2 regions of the Enterococcus mediterraneensis genome follow, and region 2 is predicted to be linked to the other one. Evidence: a T-box and tRNA genes for the amino acid it is inferred to sense, from the RefSeq annotation. Region 2 holds a T-box; the other holds one or more tRNA genes.
What was found. The T-box of region 2 lies ahead of EFB00_RS02965 (valine--tRNA ligase). A T-box ahead of a tRNA ligase gene usually reads a tRNA of that ligase, here a tRNA-Val.
Positions count from the first base shown of each region.

Region 1 (9,807 bases), 460 kb from region 2:
CGATCGCCATGCATGGCCGGACACGGGTCCAAATGTATGAAGGCGTAGCGAATTGGGACGTCTTGAAAGAAGTCAAACAGCATATCTCCATCCCGTTCATGGGCAATGGGGATGTCAAAACCCCAGAAGACGCCAAACGGATGTTGGAAGAAGTCGGCGCTGACGGTGTGATGATCGGACGGGCGGCGTTAGGCAATCCTTGGATGATCCATCGTACACAGCATTATTTGGAAACTGGGGAATTGATTGCAGAGCCAACGCCTCGTGAAAAAATCGCCACCGCCAAGCTTCATTTGCAACGATTGGTTGATTTGAAAGGGGAAAAAGTCGCAACTCGCGAATTCCGTCAGCACGCTGCTTACTATCTAAAGGGAATCTCCCGCGCAGCCAAAGTCAAAGTAGCGATCAATCAGGCGGAAGAGCAACAAACCATTAACGATTTGCTGGATGTTTTTGTTGAAAAGACAGAACAACAACCCATCCAACGTATCGCGCAATAAGAATAAAAATCAAGACGAAAGTACTAAATCGTCTTGCTTTTTTTCGATATCATTGGCATTATAAGAAAGAACATAGATCAGAATGGAGGAACACTCGTGACAGAGGAACAACACACGCAAGAAGAACTAAACGATCAAATGCTGGTTCGTCGTCAGAAGATGGAACAGTTGCGAGAAGAAGGAATCGATCCTTTTGGTAAACGATTTGAACGTAGCCATAATTCTGCCGAGTTGCATGAATTATTTGACCAAAGAACCAAAGAAGAATTGGCTGAAATGAGTCTTTCAGCAAGTATCGCCGGACGCGTGATCACAAAACGCGGGAAAGGGAAAGCTGGCTTTGCTCATTTACAAGATCGTGAAGGACAGATCCAAATCTATGTCCGTAAAGATCAAGTCGGAGATGAAGCTTATGAAGTATTCAAACACGCTGACTTAGGAGATTTCTTTGGTGTAACTGGTGAAATCATGAAAACTGATACCGGTGAAGTGACTATAAAAGCAAAAGAAATCACGATTTTATCAAAAGCATTGCGTCCTTTGCCAGATAAATACCATGGTTTGACAAATATCGAGCAACGGTATCGCCAACGTTATTTGGATTTGATCAGTAATCGCGAAAGCTTTGACCGTTTTACCAAACGCAGCCAAATCATCAGTGAGATTCGTCGTTACTTAGATGGACTGGGCTATTTAGAAGTTGAAACGCCTGTGTTGCATAATCAAGCAGGGGGCGCGGCGGCTCGACCATTTATCACTCACCATAACGCGTTAGATATGGATCTGTATTTACGTATCGCACTGGAATTGCACTTGAAACGCTTGATCGTAGGCGGGATGGAGAAAGTGTATGAAATCGGTCGTGTCTTCCGTAATGAAGGGATCGATACTACCCACAACCCAGAATTTACGATGATCGAAGTGTATACTGCTTATACAGACTACCAAGATGTGATGGACCTAACAGAAGGTATCATCCGCAATGCAGCCCAAAAAGCATTGGGCAGTGCCGTTATTTCATATGACGGACAACAAGTGGATTTAGAAGCTGAATTCAAACGCGTTCACATGGTAGATGCTATCAAAGAAAAAACCGGTGTCGATTTCTGGAAAGAAATGACTATCGAAGAAGCACGTCAATTAGCTGATGAGCATCATGTGGAAATCACAGAAGCAATGGCTGTGGGCCATATCATCAATGAATTCTTCGAAACATTCGTTGAAGATACTCTGCAACAACCGACATTTGTTTACGGACATCCAGTAGAAGTATCGCCATTAGCCAAGAAAAATCCTGAAGACGGCCGTTTCACAGACCGCTTTGAATTGTTTATCGTAGGGCGTGAATTTGCCAATGCCTTTACTGAGTTGAATGACCCGATCGATCAACGGGAACGTTTCGAAGCACAGGAAAAAGAACGTGAACAAGGAAATGACGAAGCACACGGTGTCGACGAAGACTTCTTGGAAGCTTTGGAATATGGTATGCCGCCAACCGGTGGACTGGGGATCGGTATCGACCGTTTAGTCATGCTTTTAACAGACGCGCAATCAATTCGCGATGTTCTTTTGTTCCCAACAATGCGTTAAAAAGTATATTAATAATGAAAAAGAACCAAAATCATATGATTTTGGTTCTTTTTCTTTTGTGTAGAAGTCAATCAAGCGAAGCATTTTCTTCCTTGTTTTAAAATGTAAAAGCTTAAATAACGAATGATTTATTAGTGGTTATAAATAAACAATCGGAAATGAAAAAAAGTTGAAAAAAGTACAATAAATTCATTGACCTTAAGGCGTTTAGTTGGTATATTATTACATGTTCCTGAGAGAGAAACAACGCTTGAGAACAACAAATAAAAAAGTTTGAAAAAAACTTAAAAAAGTTATTGACAGCAACGCGAAAGCTTGCTAAAATAACAAAGTCGCTGTCAGACAGCTAAACATTTCGCTTCTTGAGTTTCTAACTCTTGCGAAAAAAATCAAAAAAAGAGTTGACAAACACTTGTCGCTCTGATATGATTAAAAAGTTGCTGAAACAGCATGGTAGACCTTTGAAAACTGAACAAAGCAAGCAAACGAACCAAATGTGTAGGGCGCTTCTTTCGAGAAGCAAAATACATGCAAGCAATAGCTAGCAAATCAATTCAATGAGCTTAACGATCAATTGATCGTTTCCAAACTTTTTATGAGAGTTTGATCCTGGCTCAGGACGAACGCTGGCGGCGTGCCTAATACATGCAAGTCGAACGCTTCTTTTTCCACCGAGACTTGTCTCATCGGAAAAAGAGGAGTGGCGAACGGGTGAGTAACACGTGGGTAACCTGCCCATCAGAAGGGGATAACACTTGGAAACAGGTGCTAATACCGTATAACAATGTTCTTCGCATGAAGGATATTTGAAAGGCGCTTTTGCGTCACTGATGGATGGACCCGCGGTGCATTAGCTAGTTGGTGAGGTAACGGCTCACCAAGGCCACGATGCATAGCCGACCTGAGAGGGTGATCGGCCACACTGGGACTGAGACACGGCCCAGACTCCTACGGGAGGCAGCAGTAGGGAATCTTCGGCAATGGACGAAAGTCTGACCGAGCAACGCCGCGTGAGTGAAGAAGGTTTTCGGATCGTAAAACTCTGTTGTTAGAGAAGAACAAGGATGAGAGTAAAATGTTCATCCCTTGACGGTATCTAACCAGAAAGCCACGGCTAACTACGTGCCAGCAGCCGCGGTAATACGTAGGTGGCAAGCGTTGTCCGGATTTATTGGGCGTAAAGCGAGCGCAGGCGGTTTCTTAAGTCTGATGTGAAAGCCCCCGGCTTAACCGGGGAGGGTCATTGGAAACTGGGAGACTTGAGTGCAGAAGAGGAGAGTGGAATTCCATGTGTAGCGGTGAAATGCGTAGATATATGGAGGAACACCAGTGGCGAAGGCGGCTCTCTGGTCTGTAACTGACGCTGAGGCTCGAAAGCGTGGGGAGCAAACAGGATTAGATACCCTGGTAGTCCACGCCGTAAACGATGAGTGCTAAGTGTTGGAGGGTTTCCGCCCTTCAGTGCTGCAGCAAACGCATTAAGCACTCCGCCTGGGGAGTACGACCGCAAGGTTGAAACTCAAAGGAATTGACGGGGGCCCGCACAAGCGGTGGAGCATGTGGTTTAATTCGAAGCAACGCGAAGAACCTTACCAGGTCTTGACATCCTTTGACCACTCTAGAGATAGAGCTTTCCCTTCGGGGACAAAGTGACAGGTGGTGCATGGTTGTCGTCAGCTCGTGTCGTGAGATGTTGGGTTAAGTCCCGCAACGAGCGCAACCCTTATTGTTAGTTGCCATCATTTAGTTGGGCACTCTAGCGAGACTGCCGGTGACAAACCGGAGGAAGGTGGGGATGACGTCAAATCATCATGCCCCTTATGACCTGGGCTACACACGTGCTACAATGGGAAGTACAACGAGTCGCGAAGTCGCGAGGCTAAGCTAATCTCTTAAAGCTTCTCTCAGTTCGGATTGTAGGCTGCAACTCGCCTACATGAAGCCGGAATCGCTAGTAATCGCGGATCAGCACGCCGCGGTGAATACGTTCCCGGGCCTTGTACACACCGCCCGTCACACCACGAGAGTTTGTAACACCCGAAGTCGGTGAGGTAACCTTTTTGGAGCCAGCCGCCTAAGGTGGGATAGATGATTGGGGTGAAGTCGTAACAAGGTAGCCGTATCGGAAGGTGCGGCTGGATCACCTCCTTTCTAAGGAAATTATTACGGAAACTTACACATCGTTTGCCTTTGTTCAGTTTTGAGAGGTTTACTCTCAAAAAGATTTGTTCATTGAAAACTGGATATTTGAAGAAAAGAATCAAAACAAACCGAGAACACCGCGTTGAAAAGAGTTTTTTAAGAAGTTTTTTCAAAGCTTATTCTTGAGTACGCCTCTATCGCTAGAGAAACGACTCAAAACCCAACCGCAAGGTTGTATTAGGTTAAGTGAATAAGGGCGCACGGTGGATGCCTTGGCACTAGGAGCCGATGAAGGACGGGACTAACACCGATATGCTTTGGGGAGCTGTAAGTAAGCTATGATCCAGAGATTTCCGAATGGGGGAACCCAACATCTTTGATAGGATGTTACGTTTGTGTGAATACATAGCACATTCGAGGTAGACGCAGAGAACTGAAACATCTAAGTACCTGCAGGAAGAGAAAGAAAATTCGATTCCCTGAGTAGCGGCGAGCGAAACGGGAAAAGCCCAAACCAAGATGCTTGCATCTTGGGGTTGTAGGACTCCGATCTGGTAGTTTTTTCAGATAGTCGAAGGACTTGGAAAAGTCCGTCAAAGAGGGTAAAAACCCCGTAGACGAAATTTGGAAAGCACCTAGGAGGATCCTGAGTACGGCGGAACACGAGGAATTCCGTCGGAATCCGGGAGGACCATCTCCCAAGGCTAAATACTCCCTAGTGACCGATAGTGAACCAGTACCGTGAGGGAAAGGTGAAAAGCACCCCGGAAGGGGAGTGAAATAGATCCTGAAACCGTGTGCCTACAACAAGTTAGAGCCCGTTAATGGGTGATAGCGTGCCTTTTGTAGAATGAACCGGCGAGTTACGATTGCATGCGAGGTTAAGTGGAAGAAACGGAGCCGCAGCGAAAGCGAGTCTGAATAGGGCGAATGAGTATGTAGTCGTAGACCCGAAACCATGTGATCTACCCATGTCCAGGTTGAAGGTGCGGTAAAACGCACTGGAGGACCGAACCCACGTACGTTGAAAAGTGCGGGGATGAGGTGTGGGTAGCGGAGAAATTCCAAACGAACTTGGAGATAGCTGGTTCTCTCCGAAATAGCTTTAGGGCTAGCCTCGGAATTAAGAATGATGGAGGTAGAGCACTGTTTGGACTAGGGGCCCATCTCGGGTTACCGAATTCAGATAAACTCCGAATGCCATTCATTCATATCCGGGAGTCAGACTGTGAGTGATAAGATCCATAGTCGAAAGGGAAACAGCCCAGACCACCAGCTAAGGTCCCCAAATATATGTTAAGTGGAAAAGGATGTGGGGTTGCACAGACAACTAGGATGTTGGCTTAGAAGCAGCCACCATTTAAAGAGTGCGTAATAGCTCACTAGTCGAGTGACCCTGCGCCGAAAATGTACCGGGGCTAAACATATTACCGAAGCTGTGGATCGTACCTTTGGTACGATGGTAGGAGAGCGTTCTAAGGGCGTTGAAGGCAGATCGTGAGGACTGCTGGAGCGCTTAGAAGTGAGAATGCCGGTATGAGTAGCGAAAGACAGGTGAGAATCCTGTCCACCGAATGACTAAGGTTTCCTGGGGAAGGCTCGTCCGCCCAGGGTTAGTCGGGACCTAAGCCGAGGCCGACAGGCGTAGGCGATGGACAACAGGTTGATATTCCTGTACCCGTTCAATTTGTTTGAGCAATGGAGGGACGCAGGAGGCTAAGAAGTGCAGACTGATGGATATGTCTGTTCAAGCAGTAAGTCTGAAAGTGAGTCAAATGCTTGCTTTTGTTAAGGACAAGCTGTGATGAGGAGGGAAATTTAAGTACCGAAGCTTCTGATGTCACACTGCCGAGAAAAGCTTCTAGTGAGAATTGAACGGCCCGTACCGCAAACCGACACAGGTAGTCGAGGAGAGAATCCTAAGGTGAGCGAGAGAACTCTCGTTAAGGAACTCGGCAAAATGACCCCGTAACTTCGGGAGAAGGGGTGCTGCTCTAACGAGCAGCCGCAGTGAATAGGCCCAAGCGACTGTTTATCAAAAACACAGGTCTCTGCAAAATCGAAAGATGACGTATAGGGGCTGACGCCTGCCCGGTGCTGGAAGGTTAAGAGGAGTGCTTAGCGCAAGCGAAGGTACGAATTGAAGCCCCAGTAAACGGCGGCCGTAACTATAACGGTCCTAAGGTAGCGAAATTCCTTGTCGGGTAAGTTCCGACCCGCACGAAAGGCGTAACGATTTGGGCACTGTCTCAACGAGAGACTCGGTGAAATTTTAGTACCTGTGAAGATGCAGGTTACCCGCGACAGGACGGAAAGACCCCATGGAGCTTTACTGTAGTTTGATATTGAGTGTCTGTACCGCATGTACAGGATAGGTAGGAGCCGTAGAAGTCGGGACGCTAGTTTCGACGGAGGCGCTGGTGGGATACTACCCTTGCGTTATGGCCACTCTAACCCGCACCACTAATCGTGGTGGGAGACAGTGTCAGATGGGCAGTTTGACTGGGGCGGTCGCCTCCTAAAAGGTAACGGAGGCGCCCAAAGGTTCCCTCAGAATGGTTGGAAATCATTCGAAGAGTGTAAAGGCAGAAGGGAGCTTGACTGCGAGAGCAACAACTCGAGCAGGGACGAAAGTCGGGCTTAGTGATCCGGTGGTTCCGCATGGAAGGGCCATCGCTCAACGGATAAAAGCTACCCTGGGGATAACAGGCTTATCTCCCCCAAGAGTCCACATCGACGGGGAGGTTTGGCACCTCGATGTCGGCTCGTCGCATCCTGGGGCTGTAGTCGGTCCCAAGGGTTGGGCTGTTCGCCCATTAAAGCGGCACGCGAGCTGGGTTCAGAACGTCGTGAGACAGTTCGGTCCCTATCCGTCGCGGGCGTTGGAAATTTGAGAGGAGCTGTCCTTAGTACGAGAGGACCGGGATGGACTTACCGCTGGTGTACCAGTTGTCTCGCCAGAGGCATCGCTGGGTAGCTATGTAGGGAAGGGATAAACGCTGAAAGCATCTAAGTGTGAAGCCCACCTCAAGATGAGATTTCCCATTTCTTTAAGAAAGTAAGATCCCTGAGAGATGATCAGGTAGATAGGTCAGAAGTGGAAGACCAGTGATGGTTGGAGCGGACTGATACTAATCGATCGAGGACTTAACCAAAATGAAACTCGGAAGAGTTTTGAGACTTTCTTCAAATCCAGTTTTGAGTGAGCAAGACTTACTCAATTAAATAGTGTGGTGGCGATAGCGAGAAGGATACACCTGTAACCATGCCGAACACAGAAGTTAAGCTTCTTAGCGCCGATTGTAGTGAGGGGTTGCCCCTTGTGAGAGTAGGACGTCGCCACGCTGTTTTATAGATCATGGAGGTTTAGCTCAGCTGGCAGAGCATCTGCCTTACAAGCAGAGGGTCAGCGGTTCGATCCCGTTAACCTCCATATGAGCCGTTAGCTCAGTTGGTAGAGCATCTGACTTTTAATCAGAGGGTCACAGGTTCGAGCCCTGTACGGCTCATTTCGTATATGCGGGTGTGGCGGAATTGGCAGACGCACTAGATTTAGGATCTAGCGCCTTACGGCGTGGGGGTTCAAGTCCCTTCACCCGCATTAAAAAAAGCCGGCTTAGCTCAGGTGGGAGAGCATCTGATTTGTAATCAGAGGGTCGAGGGGTCAAGTCCTTTAGCCGGCATCTGAAGATGCGGAAATAGCTCAGTGGTAGAGCACCACCTTGCCAAGGTGGGGGTCGCGGGTTCGAACCCCGTTTTCCGCTTTTTGCCACAACGCGCCGGGGTGGCGGAACTGGCAGACGCACAGGACTTAAAATCCTGCGGTGAGTGATCACCGTACCGGTTCGATTCCGGTCCTCGGCATTTCACAACATGCGCCCATAGCTCAACTGGATAGAGTGTTTGACTACGGATCAAAAGGTTAGGGGTTCGACTCCTCTTGGGCGCGTTAGTAACAACGGGAAGTAGCTCAGCTTGGTAGAGCACTTGGTTTGGGACCAAGGGGTCGCAGGTTCGAATCCTGTCTTCCCGATAAAAAAGCAACAATGGGGCCTTAGCTCAGCTGGGAGAGCGCCTGCTTTGCACGCAGGAGGTCAGCGGTTCGATCCCGCTAGGCTCCATATCATTTTAATAATGATTTTCGCGGTGTAGCTCAGCTGGCTAGAGCGTCCGGTTCATACCCGGGAGGTCGGGGGTTCGATCCCCTCCGCCGCGATTTTTTTAAGAGCCTGGACCTTTAGCTCAGTTGGTTAGAGCAGACGGCTCATAACCGTCCGGTCGTAGGTTCGAGTCCTACAAGGTCCATAGTTGGCATTGTAGTCTTGTTTTTTTGGAGGATTACCCAAGTCCGGCTGAAGGGAACGGTCTTGAAAACCGTCAGGCGGGTAAAACCGTGCAAGGGTTCGAATCCCTTATCCTCCTTTTTAATATTATCGCGGGATGGAGCAGTCTGGTAGCTCGTCGGGCTCATAACCCGAAGGTCGTAGGTTCAAATCCTGCTCCCGCAATTAAAAACTAAATTGGTTCCGTGGTGTAGGGGTTAACATGCCTGCCTGTCACGCAGGAGATCGCGGGTTCGATTCCCGTCGGAACCGCCATGCGGGTGTAGTTTAGTGGTAAAACCACAGCCTTCCAAGCTGTTGTCGCGAGTTCGATTCTCGTCACCCGCTTTAGTTTTTTATTATTATGGGCCTATAGCTCAGCTGGTTAGAGCGCACGCCTGATAAGCGTGAGGTCGATGGTTCGAGTCCATTTAGGCCCATTAAAAAATCAAAACAACACATTTTTGGTTTTTGGGGAAGTACTCAAGTGGCTGAAGAGGCGCCCCTGCTAAGGGTGTAGGTCGGGAAACCGGCGCGAGGGTTCAAATCCCTCCTTCTCCGTTTAGCACGGTCCGTTGGTCAAGTGGTTAAGACACCGCCCTTTCACGGCGGTAACACGGGTTCGAATCCCGTACGGATCATTTTTTATTTTGGAGGATTACCCAAGTCCGGCTGAAGGGAACGGTCTTGAAAACCGTCAGGCGGGTAAAACCGTGCAAGGGTTCGAATCCCTTATCCTCCTTTTTAATATTATCGCGGGATGGAGCAGTCTGGTAGCTCGTCGGGCTCATAACCCGAAGGTCGTAGGTTCAAATCCTGCTCCCGCAATTAAAAACTAAATTGGTTCCGTGGTGTAGGGGTTAACATGCCTGCCTGTCACGCAGGAGATCGCGGGTTCGATTCCCGTCGGAACCGCTTTTGGCTCGGTAGCTCAGTTGGTAGAGCAATGGATTGAAGCTCCATGTGTCGGCAGTTCGATTCTGTCCCGCGCCATAAATGCGGGTGTAGTTTAGTGGTAAAACCACAGCCTTCCAAGCTGTTGTCGCGAGTTCGATTCTCGTCACCCGCTTTAGTTTTTGTTATTATGGGCCTATAGCTCAGCTGGTTAGAGCGCACGCCTGATAAGCGTGAGGTCGATGGTTCGAGTCCATTTAGGCCCATTTCTTTTTAATAATTGTTGGTCCGTTGGTCAAGTGGTTAAGACACCGCCCTTTCACGGCGGTAACACGGGTTCGAATCCCGTACGGATCATG
Region 1 covers NZ_UWOP01000001.1:1,087,523-1,097,329, reverse strand. The annotation lists gene dusB (tRNA dihydrouridine synthase DusB) at 1-500, shown strand, start outside; gene lysS (lysine--tRNA ligase) at 597-2,090, shown strand; rRNA gene EFB00_RS05335 (16S ribosomal RNA) at 2,682-4,241, shown strand; rRNA gene EFB00_RS05330 (23S ribosomal RNA) at 4,473-7,387, shown strand; rRNA gene rrf (5S ribosomal RNA) at 7,462-7,577, shown strand; tRNA gene EFB00_RS05320 (tRNA-Val) at 7,593-7,665, shown strand; tRNA gene EFB00_RS05315 (tRNA-Lys) at 7,669-7,741, shown strand; tRNA gene EFB00_RS05310 (tRNA-Leu) at 7,752-7,833, shown strand; tRNA gene EFB00_RS05305 (tRNA-Thr) at 7,843-7,915, shown strand; tRNA gene EFB00_RS05300 (tRNA-Gly) at 7,925-7,996, shown strand; tRNA gene EFB00_RS05295 (tRNA-Leu) at 8,011-8,096, shown strand; tRNA gene EFB00_RS05290 (tRNA-Arg) at 8,108-8,181, shown strand; tRNA gene EFB00_RS05285 (tRNA-Pro) at 8,192-8,265, shown strand; tRNA gene EFB00_RS05280 (tRNA-Ala) at 8,281-8,353, shown strand; tRNA gene EFB00_RS05275 (tRNA-Met) at 8,375-8,448, shown strand; tRNA gene EFB00_RS05270 (tRNA-Ile) at 8,464-8,537, shown strand; tRNA gene EFB00_RS05265 (tRNA-Ser) at 8,565-8,654, shown strand; tRNA gene EFB00_RS05260 (tRNA-Met) at 8,667-8,740, shown strand; tRNA gene EFB00_RS05255 (tRNA-Asp) at 8,755-8,830, shown strand; tRNA gene EFB00_RS05250 (tRNA-Gly) at 8,832-8,902, shown strand; tRNA gene EFB00_RS05245 (tRNA-Ile) at 8,921-8,994, shown strand; tRNA gene EFB00_RS05240 (tRNA-Ser) at 9,028-9,115, shown strand; tRNA gene EFB00_RS05235 (tRNA-Glu) at 9,124-9,195, shown strand; tRNA gene EFB00_RS05230 (tRNA-Ser) at 9,207-9,296, shown strand; tRNA gene EFB00_RS05225 (tRNA-Met) at 9,309-9,382, shown strand; tRNA gene EFB00_RS05220 (tRNA-Asp) at 9,397-9,469, shown strand; tRNA gene EFB00_RS05215 (tRNA-Phe) at 9,475-9,547, shown strand; tRNA gene EFB00_RS05210 (tRNA-Gly) at 9,553-9,623, shown strand; tRNA gene EFB00_RS05205 (tRNA-Ile) at 9,641-9,714, shown strand; tRNA gene EFB00_RS05200 (tRNA-Glu) at 9,734-9,805, shown strand.
Region 1: it has a tRNA-Val gene. The T-box ahead of EFB00_RS02965 (valine--tRNA ligase) is inferred to sense a tRNA for this amino acid. The anticodon was not compared.

Region 2 (9,807 bases):
GCTGCTGGAAGCCGGCGCGGATGTCATTCACGGCAAATTGAATAATATCCACACTTCCGGACACGGTGGACAAGAAGAGCAAAAATTAATGCTGCGCTTGATGAAACCTAAATTCTTTATGCCGGTCCATGGCGAGTTTCGTATGTTGAAGATCCACACACAACTGGCACAAGATACCGGTGTACCGAAAGAAAACTGCTTTATCATGGACAACGGTGATATGTTGGCATTAACTGCCGACACCGCCCGTCAAGCAGGTCATTTCAACGCCAACGATGTCTATGTCGACGGCAGCGGCATCGGTGATATCGGAAATGTCGTCTTGCGTGATCGTCGCATTCTTTCAGAAGAAGGTTTGGTCTTAGCGGTAGCGACAGTGGATATGGAGAAAAAAGAGATTCTTGCCGGTCCTGATATCCTTTCACGAGGATTCGTTTATATGAGAGAATCCGGTACAATGATCAATGAAGGCCAATCGATCCTATTCAAAGCATTGCGGGAAGCCTTGAATCAACCGAATTGCAATGAACATAAATTGCGAGAAACGATGTCTTCTGCGTTGCAGCCTTTCTTATTTGAAAAAACCGAACGTCATCCAATGATCCTTTCCATGATCATGTCCCCTGACGAACAATAAAAAAATAACGTCGACCCTGTAAGCAAAAAACTTACGGGGTCGGCGTTTTTGTATTTTCGACCGGTATTTCCAAACGGCGCTAGGCAGCCAATAAGAACATGCCAGATTAAAAAAACGAATTTTATATTCACATATCCTTCTATTTTTTCAATATTTTGCTTTAAATTCACTATATTTTTGAAAACATCCATCACTTTTTATGTTATTATAATAACATAATCTTATTTGCAGGAGGATCTTGAAATGGTTCGCACGAAGAAAATCTATCGCCAACACCTATTGCAAGGCGCTTTTCAATTGATCATAGAGCAAGGTTTCGAAAATTTTCATGCTCGTCATATCGCCAAAAAAATGTCCTGTTCAACACAGCCTATTTATCGTGAATTTCAGACCCTATTGGATTTTAAAGAAGCTGCCTGCGAGTATATTCTTGCCAAGGTAAAAGAAGAAGTCAAATTAGCAGAGACCACTTCTTCTACTCATTTGACCGATAATATCTGTCAATACGCAAAACGATCCCCACAAGAGTTCCAACGTTTTTTCCTGATGGACGAACGCTGTCGAAAAGAAATCAAAAGTGCCGTGCTGAAGGATTTTAAAAAATTTCCATCATCCAATGGTCAAGAGGATTTCGAAACATTTTGGTATGCTACATTAGGTAAAGCCGCCGTAGAAAGTTACAAAAAACCAACTGCATAATTCTAAAATCAAGAAATAAAAAAGCATGACTCAGTGCGAGGCACTGGTCATGCTTTTTAACAACAATTAAACTTTTTCAACGTTTGTTGCTTGTGGTCCGCGATCTGAATCTTCAACATCGAAAGTCACTGCTTGACCTTCTTCTAATGTTTTGAATCCTTCGCCTTGGATTGCTGAGAAATGTACGAATACATCGCTGCCGTCTTCGCGAGAGATGAATCCGAAGCCTTTTTCTGCGTTAAACCATTTCACTGTTCCGTTTTCCATAATAAAAAACCTCCTCGTGCTAAAGCACATTTTAATTGATTGTAACATTGCTCGCGTACGATAGAGGTGTAACTTAGTGTCCAACTTCTATTCCCAAACAAAATTACATAAATATTTTACACTTCCTGCTGATTTTTTGCAAGCTGTTACATCTTTCAGAGAAAACCTTCCTCCCGTAAACTGATATAGTTGTCATGTCCAGTGATGATATGGTCCAAAAGCTCGATTCCCATCATCTCGCCGCATTCCTTCAAACGCTGAGTAAAATTCAGATCATTGTCTGACGGCTTGGGATTGCCGCTGGGATGATTATGGCAAACAATGATCCGTGCCGCACTGTATCTTACCGCCACGCGAAAGATCTCCCGGGGATGAGCAACGCTTTGATTCAGTGAGCCCTTGAATAGCGTCCGCTTATGGATGATCTCGTTTTTAGTATTTAAATACAAACAGATAAAATGTTCCTGCTGATGATCTTTTAATTCAGCAATCAGCTGATGCGCCAGATCGAAGCTGGTTTGGATCTTGCCAAGCTTTGGCTGCAGTGCCTTGTTGATCCGAAAGCCTAACTCCATCGCCGCCTGTAATTCAACTGCTTTTATCCTTCCTACACCGCGAATCTGCATCAATTCGTCCAAACTGGCTGATTTCAGATCATAAAGACTGGGAAACTCTGATAAAATATGCCCCGCTACATCCAACACATGATAAGATTTGCTGCCGGTGCGCAACATGATCGCTAACAATTCTTGATCAGATAGTGCCGTTGCGCCATATTCTAACAAACGTTCTCGCGGCAATGAGCTTTTCGGTATCATCTGTTTTGCTTCCATAATAAAACTCCTTTACGCTTTCTTTTAACAGATACGCAAAGGAGTTCAGATTTTATTTATAAAATTTTTGTAGAAATGACGGTACTTCCAACAGACTTTCAGCGACTGCCAGTGTTTTTTGCTTCAAGCGTTCATCCGGCGGCAGCAGATCCGGCACCATAATGACCGGGATCCCCGCCGCATGCGCCGCTAAAATCCCATTTTGGGAATCTTCCAAGATCACAAGATTTTCCTTTGGCGAACGCAGACGCTGATGAGCGATCTCGAAAATCTCCGGATCAGGTTTCGCCCGTTTAACATCTTCAAAAGAAATGATCTCGGAAAATTCATGAGTCAAATCAGAGACTTCCAACAGACGGTCGATCACTTTTCGTTGATTGCTGGAAGCGACAACACGCGGCAGTCCAGATTCATCCAGTATTGTAAGCAATTCACGAACGCCGGGTTTTAGATTGGCTTGGCCGGCTTCAAACAATCGGATAGCTTCATCATAAGAATTTTGGATAAACGCTTGGACATATTCATCACCGAACTTTTCATCAAAAAGCTGATGATACCCTTCCCAGACTTCTTCGTCTGAAACACCTAAAAATTTCAAATACAGTTCTTTATCATAAGGAATCTTCATCTTATCAGCAATGACTTGTGTTGCTTGATAGTAAATCATTTCAGTGTCAAAAATCAGGCCGTCCATATCAAAAATAACTCCAGCTAACTTATTCATCAGCGCCTCCCATTTCTAATAGTAAATTACGTACATCCGAAACAAAATATAATGAACCGGTTATCAGCAATAAATCTTCATTGGTCATTTTTTCCAAGATTTCTGCTAAACCAAACTGCCACAATGATACGATTGAGACACGTTCATCGCCGGGTACGACATAATTATCATTTAGGGCAATTGCCTTAGGATGATCGAATGTCGTCAAATAAATTCTGACTTTAGGGATCTCCAATAAAATATCCAGCATTTCTTCTACACTTTTAGTGGATAACGCTGAAAACAGAATGCTGACATGATACTCTTTAAATTCAGATTTGATAGTATCGACCAATCGTCGTAAAGCATGGGGATTATGAGCGCCATCCAGCAAGATCAGCGGTTCACTGCTCAAGCGTTCCATTCTTGCCGGCCAAGTCGTATTTTTCAATCCATTGACGATCTCTTTGTTCTTCAGAGGAAGATGTTTCATTTCGCAGAAGAGTTCAAACAATTGGATAGCTAAACCAGCATTTTCTGGTTGATGCACACCTACAAGCGGGGTCTTTAAGCCATTGCGTTTTCCGTGCTGGCTGGAATAATCAAAGACCTCTCCCCATTCTTCGTCGGCATGTTGATACTGTACATGATAGTCTTCTCCCAAACGGTAGATCGGTGCATGTTCCTTTTGCGCCTTCTCTGCGATCACTGTCAACGCTTCTTCTGGAATATTGCCAGTAACGACGGGGATCCCCTCTTTGATGATCCCGGCTTTTTGTGCGGCGATTTCTACCAGCGTATTTCCCAGCATATCCATGTGATCCATACCGATCGTTGTGATCCCTGTTAAAACAGGCGAAACGACATTAGTAGAATCCCATAAACCGCCGATCCCTACTTCGATGACTGCGACATCAACTTTTTTTTCATAAAAATAATCAAATCCTATAGCGGTGATCAGTTCAAATTCCGTGATATCCCCTAAACCCGCTTGTTGATTGATTTCTTCCACTAAAGGCTGATATTTATTTACATAGTAGACCAGATCCTCATCAGAAATAAACTGACGATTGATTTGGATCCGCTCATTGAAACTCACGATAAAAGGAGACGTAAATGTGCCTACCGTCAAACCGGCTTCTTCTAACATGCTCCGCAAATAACTGACGGTCGAACCTTTGCCGTTGGTACCAGCAATATGGATCACTGTCAGTTTTTTTTCAGGATGTCCTACACGATCCAGCAGCGCATTGACTCTCTCCAAGCCAGGACGCGTTCCATTCATTAATCGATCGTGGATCCAAGCGATTGCTTCTTCTCCGGTTTTGACCATTTTCCCACCTCATTCAGTAATTTATACACAAGTCAATTATAACAAACTTCCAGTGCAAAACCAGAAAAAGCGCTAGGAAAACGTTTCTCTCAGCTCATTAACTTTTATAAAAAGAAAAAAAGAGGCAGCAATAAAGCTCGGAACGATCTTAACAGAAATACGTTCGATAGCTTTATTGATAACCTCTTTATTAATGTCTTACTGACTTCTTACTATTTAGCTGATCGTCCGTAATTGTTGGATACGTTCCTGGACAGCTTGTTGTTTTTCAAGGTAGCCTTTTTCTTTTTCTCGTTCTTGTTGAACGACTTCTTCCGGTGCATTGGCAACAAAACGTTCATTTGCCAATTTACCTTGGACCCGTTTGACTTCTTTGGTCCATTTATCCAATTCTTTTTCCAAACGAGTGATCTCTTCTTTGATATCGATCAGCCCTGCTAATGGCAGATAGATGGTTGCGCCGGTCAAGACAGCGGACATCGCTAATTCCGGTGCTTCCAGATCTTCAGCGATCACTAATTCTTCCGGATTGCAGAAGCGTTCGATATAGTTTTTATTTTCGATCAAGAAGGTGTTGATGGCAGCATCACTGGTTTGGATCAACAATGTGATTTGTTTTGACAACGGCGCATTCACTTCTGAACGAATATTGCGGACAGAACGGATCAATTCTTTCAGAACTTCCATCCCTTTTGCCGCTGATTCGTCAGTAAATTCAGGACGAACTGCTGGATATTCAGCAACTACTAAAGATTTTCCTTCATGAGGGATCTTGCTCCAGATCTCTTCTGTCACAAACGGCATGATTGGATGCAACAGACGCAAGATTTGATCCAATGTATGGACAAGGATGCTCTTATTCGTCGTTTTCGCTGCTTCGTCGTCCCCGTAAAGGACTTCTTTACTCATTTCGATATACCAGTCACAGAAATCATCCCAGATGAAGTTGTACAGTTGGCGGCCGGCTTCACCAAATTCGAAACGATCAAACAGATCAGTAACTTTTTCGATAGTTTCATTCAAGCGGGTCAAGATCCAACGATCTGCCACTGTTTTGTCACCGGAAAGATCGATATCGTCATAGGTCATACCTTCCACATTCATCAATACAAAGCGGGAAGCGTTCCAGATCTTATTGATGAAATTCCAAGCAGCATCCATTTTTTCATAGCTGAAACGAACGTCTTGTCCTGGAGCAGAACCGTTTGACAAGAACCAGCGCAATGCGTCGGCACCGTATTTTTCGATGACTTCCATCGGATCGATCCCGTTACCAAGGGATTTACTCATTTTGCGTCCTTGTTCATCACGGATCAGGCCATGGATCAAGACATTTTCAAATGGCCGTTCGCCGGTAAATTCCAAACTTTGGAAGATCATACGGCTGACCCAGAAGAAAATAATATCATAGCCGGTCACCAATGTGCTGGTTGGGAAATAGCGTTTGAAATCTTCGCTGTCGGTATCCGGCCAGCCCATTGTTGAAAATGGCCATAAAGCAGAACTGAACCAAGTATCCAGCACATCAGGATCTTGCTGCCAGTTTTCGCTGTCTTCCGGTGCTTCCATACCTACATACATTTCGCCGGTTTCTTTGTGATACCAAGCTGGGATCTGATGTCCCCACCATAATTGACGGGAAATTACCCAATCGTGGACATTTTCCATCCAACGCAAGAAGGTTTGATCAAAGCGTGGCGGGAAGAATTCTACGGCATTGTCAGTACCTTGATTGTCGATAGATTGTTTGGCCAATGGAGCCATTTTGACAAACCATTGCGTAGATAACCGCGGTTCTACTACGACACCAGTCCGTTCCGAGTGCCCAACACTGTGGACCATCGTTTCGATCTTGACCAAACGTCCCAACTCTTTTAAGTCGCTAACAATCGCTTTGCGAGCGGCAAAACGATCCATTCCCGCATATTTTCCAGCCAGATCATTCATCGTACCATCATCATTCATCACATTGACCCGCGGCAAGTCATGACGATTGCCTACTTCAAAGTCATTTGGGTCATGAGCCGGTGTGATTTTCACAACACCGGTACCAAATTCCCGATCAACATATTCATCGGCGATGACTGGAATCTCTTTATTGACCAATGGCAAAATAACCATTTTACCGATCAGATGTTTATAACGATCATCTTCCGGATGCACAGCGACCGCGGTATCTCCTAACATGGTTTCCGGACGAGTCGTCGCGATCTCTACTTCGCCGGAGCCGTCTGCCAATTGATAGGTCATGTGGTAAAAAGCACCTTCGATATCTTTGTGGATCACTTCGATATCAGATAACGCAGTGCGGGCTTGCGGATCCCAGTTGATGATGTATTCGCCGCGGTAGATCAAACCTTTTTCAAACAATGTCACAAAGACTTTGCGGACCGCTTTTGACAAGCCGTCATCCAGCGTGAAACGTTCTCGAGAATAGTCTAATGAAAGACCTAATTTTGCCCATTGTTCACGGATATGGCCGGCGTATTCTTCTTTCCATTCCCACACTTGATCGACAAATTTTTCCCGACCAAGGTCATAACGAGAAATTCCTTGTTCCCGCAATTTTTCTTCGACTTTTGCTTGAGTCGCGATCCCGGCATGGTCCATTCCTGGCAGCCATAATGTATCATAGCCTTGCATCCGTTTTTGACGGATCAGCATGTCTTGTAATGTCGTATCCCATGCATGACCTAAATGCAGTTTCCCAGTGACATTTGGGGGCGGGATCACGATTGAGTATGGTTTGGCTTTCTTATCGCCATTAGGTTTGAACAAGTCTTCTTCCAGCCAATGCTGATAGCGGCCGGCTTCGACTTCTTGGGGATTATACTTGGTTGACAAATTATTCTCCGACATTTCGATTCCTCCTGAATAATATTTTTCCGCTTACCAATGATCTAGGCGAAAAATTTTTTATAAAATAAAAACGCCCTAAAATGCGAATGCATTTTTAGGACGTAAATTACGCGGTACCACCTAAATTGTAGCAGATTGCTACCTCTTGGAGTGAGTTAACGGTCACTAAGCGTTCGATCCTACATTCTCTTCAGATCAAAGACTCCCAAGCTACCTTCACTCTCTTTTCGTAAAAGTCTTTCAGCAATTGACTTTCTCTCTAAAACGTTCAGCAGAGCTACTCCTCTTGATCTTCGTCATGGCTTATTCTACAATGAAGTTTTTTGAAAGTCAATCAGATTAACGATCGAGCAGCCGCAAGCGCTTGTTCATAGTCAGGTTCTTGTGAAATATCTGGTACGATTTCAGTGTAGCGGATGATCCCTTCTGCATCTAAAACAAAGATCGTTCGAGCAAAATGACCAAAATCAGGGACCCAAATATTATAGATCTTTCCAAAAGAATTCTCAGGATCATGAAGCATCAGCATATCAATGCCTTCTTGACCGCACCAATTTGCCTGTTCTTCTTTTGTATTATTTGAGATCGTCGCAAAATTAAGACCGCTGACTTGGCTGGCTTCTTGGTTGAACCGTTTTGTCTGCAGCGCACATACTCGCGTATCGATATCAGGCACGATACTCAAAATCGTTGGTTTTCCTAAAAACTCTTGCAAGGAATGTTGTTGGTCTTGCAAATCTTTCAACACAAAATCAGGTGCTTTTTCGCCGACTTTCAATTGTTCGCCAGGGACATCATAAATATTACCTTTTCTTGTTACTTTCAATTCAGTAATTCCCTCCTTTGGATATTCTATTAGTATAGTCAACAACATTCCAAAGGACAAAGAACTTGCCTATATGCTGATTTTAGCTTGCCGATAGTTTTGATCGAAAAAAATCAATGTTTGGAGTTCGGTGGTCAGGTCGATATATTGGACATGAACATTGGCCGGCACTTCAACACGATCCGGAGCAAAATTCAAGATAGCTGTCACACCGGATGCCACAATCTTATCCACCGCTTTTTGCGAATATTGGCTGGGAACAGTAGAGATCGCAACCGTGATCTTATTTTCTTTCACGACATCTGACAGCTCTTGGATATCATAGACATAATGCCCTTCCACCTCTTTGCCGATAATAGACGGATCGTTATCGAAGACGCTGATGATATTCAAATTATCATTACGGCGGAAATTATTCTTCGCTAATGCTTTGCCTAAATTTCCAAATCCGATCAGCGCGATCCTTTTTTCATCTTGTGCATCTAAGATATGGTTGAATACTTCGATCAAGTACGCGACGTCATATCCATAGCCGCTGCGGCCTAATTCACCGATATGAGAAAAATCTCTGCGGATCGTCGCTGAAGGGACTTGTGTGATCTCGCTGAAGCCTTTCGACTTGATTCTGGTGATCTCCGCGTTTTGCAGCATTTTCAAATATCTAAGGTATAGAGGCAATCGCTTGGCGGTAGCTTTGGGGATCGCTTCTAACTTTGTTTTTTTCACCATATTGGTTCTCCTTTGTTAAATATTTCACATTTAAAGTTTAGCACGGGGACTTGTCTCCTGCAAGCGTTTCAGCAAAATACCTGGAATAATTAAAATGCACGGAAAAACAACTGTGAAAAAACAGCCGAAAGACAGAAACAATTCTAACTGCACATACGCATCGAGAATGTTTCATGGTCTTTCGACTGTTTTGATGGATATTGAATAGTCCTAGCCTGACTATCAGAAATTTTTGTTATAGCAGATCATCAAACTCCGATACAGCTTTATTTTCTGTCCGGATCTCTTCGATCTTCAGATTCTCTAAAGCCCGCTGCATCATCCCTTCGATATCCAAGCGTTCTTCATATTGTTGGACTTTATCCAACCGCGGACGTGTTTTAGGCTGTGGCGGCGCAAAAATCGTACAGCAGTCTTCAAAAGGCTGGATTGCCAATTCAAAGGTATCGATCTGTTGGGCGATTTCAATGATCTCCAGTTTATCCATCGTCACTACCGGCCGGATGATCGGCGTTGTCGTTACTTCGTTGATCGCCACCATGCTTTGTAATGTTTGAGAAGCTACCTGTCCCAGCGACTCACCATTGATGATCACTAGACCATGGCGCATTTCTCTTATCGCGTCTGTCAAACGCAGCATCATCCGCCGTGTCAATGTCATCCAATAGCCTTGCGGTACATGGCGTTTGATTTCTTCTTGGACTTCAGTAAAAGGTACTTCGATAAATTGGATGCTTCCTACATAAGGCATCAATTTTCTCGTCAGATCTTTGGCTTTTTTCAAGGCTTGCTCGCTAGTATAAGGCGGGCTGGCGAAATGAACGGCTTCGATTTCTACCCCCCGCTTCATAGCAAGGTATCCGGCCACTGGCGAATCGATCCCGCCAGAAAGCATCAGCATGCCGCGTCCGCTGGTTCCCA
Region 2 covers NZ_UWOP01000001.1:627,230-637,036, forward strand. The annotation lists gene rnjA (ribonuclease J1) at 1-637, shown strand, start outside; gene EFB00_RS02940 (TetR/AcrR family transcriptional regulator) at 881-1,336, shown strand; gene EFB00_RS02945 (cold-shock protein) at 1,403-1,603, opposite strand; gene radC (RadC family protein) at 1,759-2,436, opposite strand; gene EFB00_RS02955 (HAD family hydrolase) at 2,489-3,160, opposite strand; gene EFB00_RS02960 (bifunctional folylpolyglutamate synthase/dihydrofolate synthase) at 3,153-4,472, opposite strand; gene EFB00_RS02965 (valine--tRNA ligase) at 4,689-7,331, opposite strand; T-box leader at 7,424-7,634, opposite strand; gene tpx (thiol peroxidase) at 7,666-8,157, opposite strand; gene EFB00_RS02975 (redox-sensing transcriptional repressor Rex) at 8,227-8,886, opposite strand; gene thiI (tRNA uracil 4-sulfurtransferase ThiI) at 9,122-9,807, opposite strand, start outside.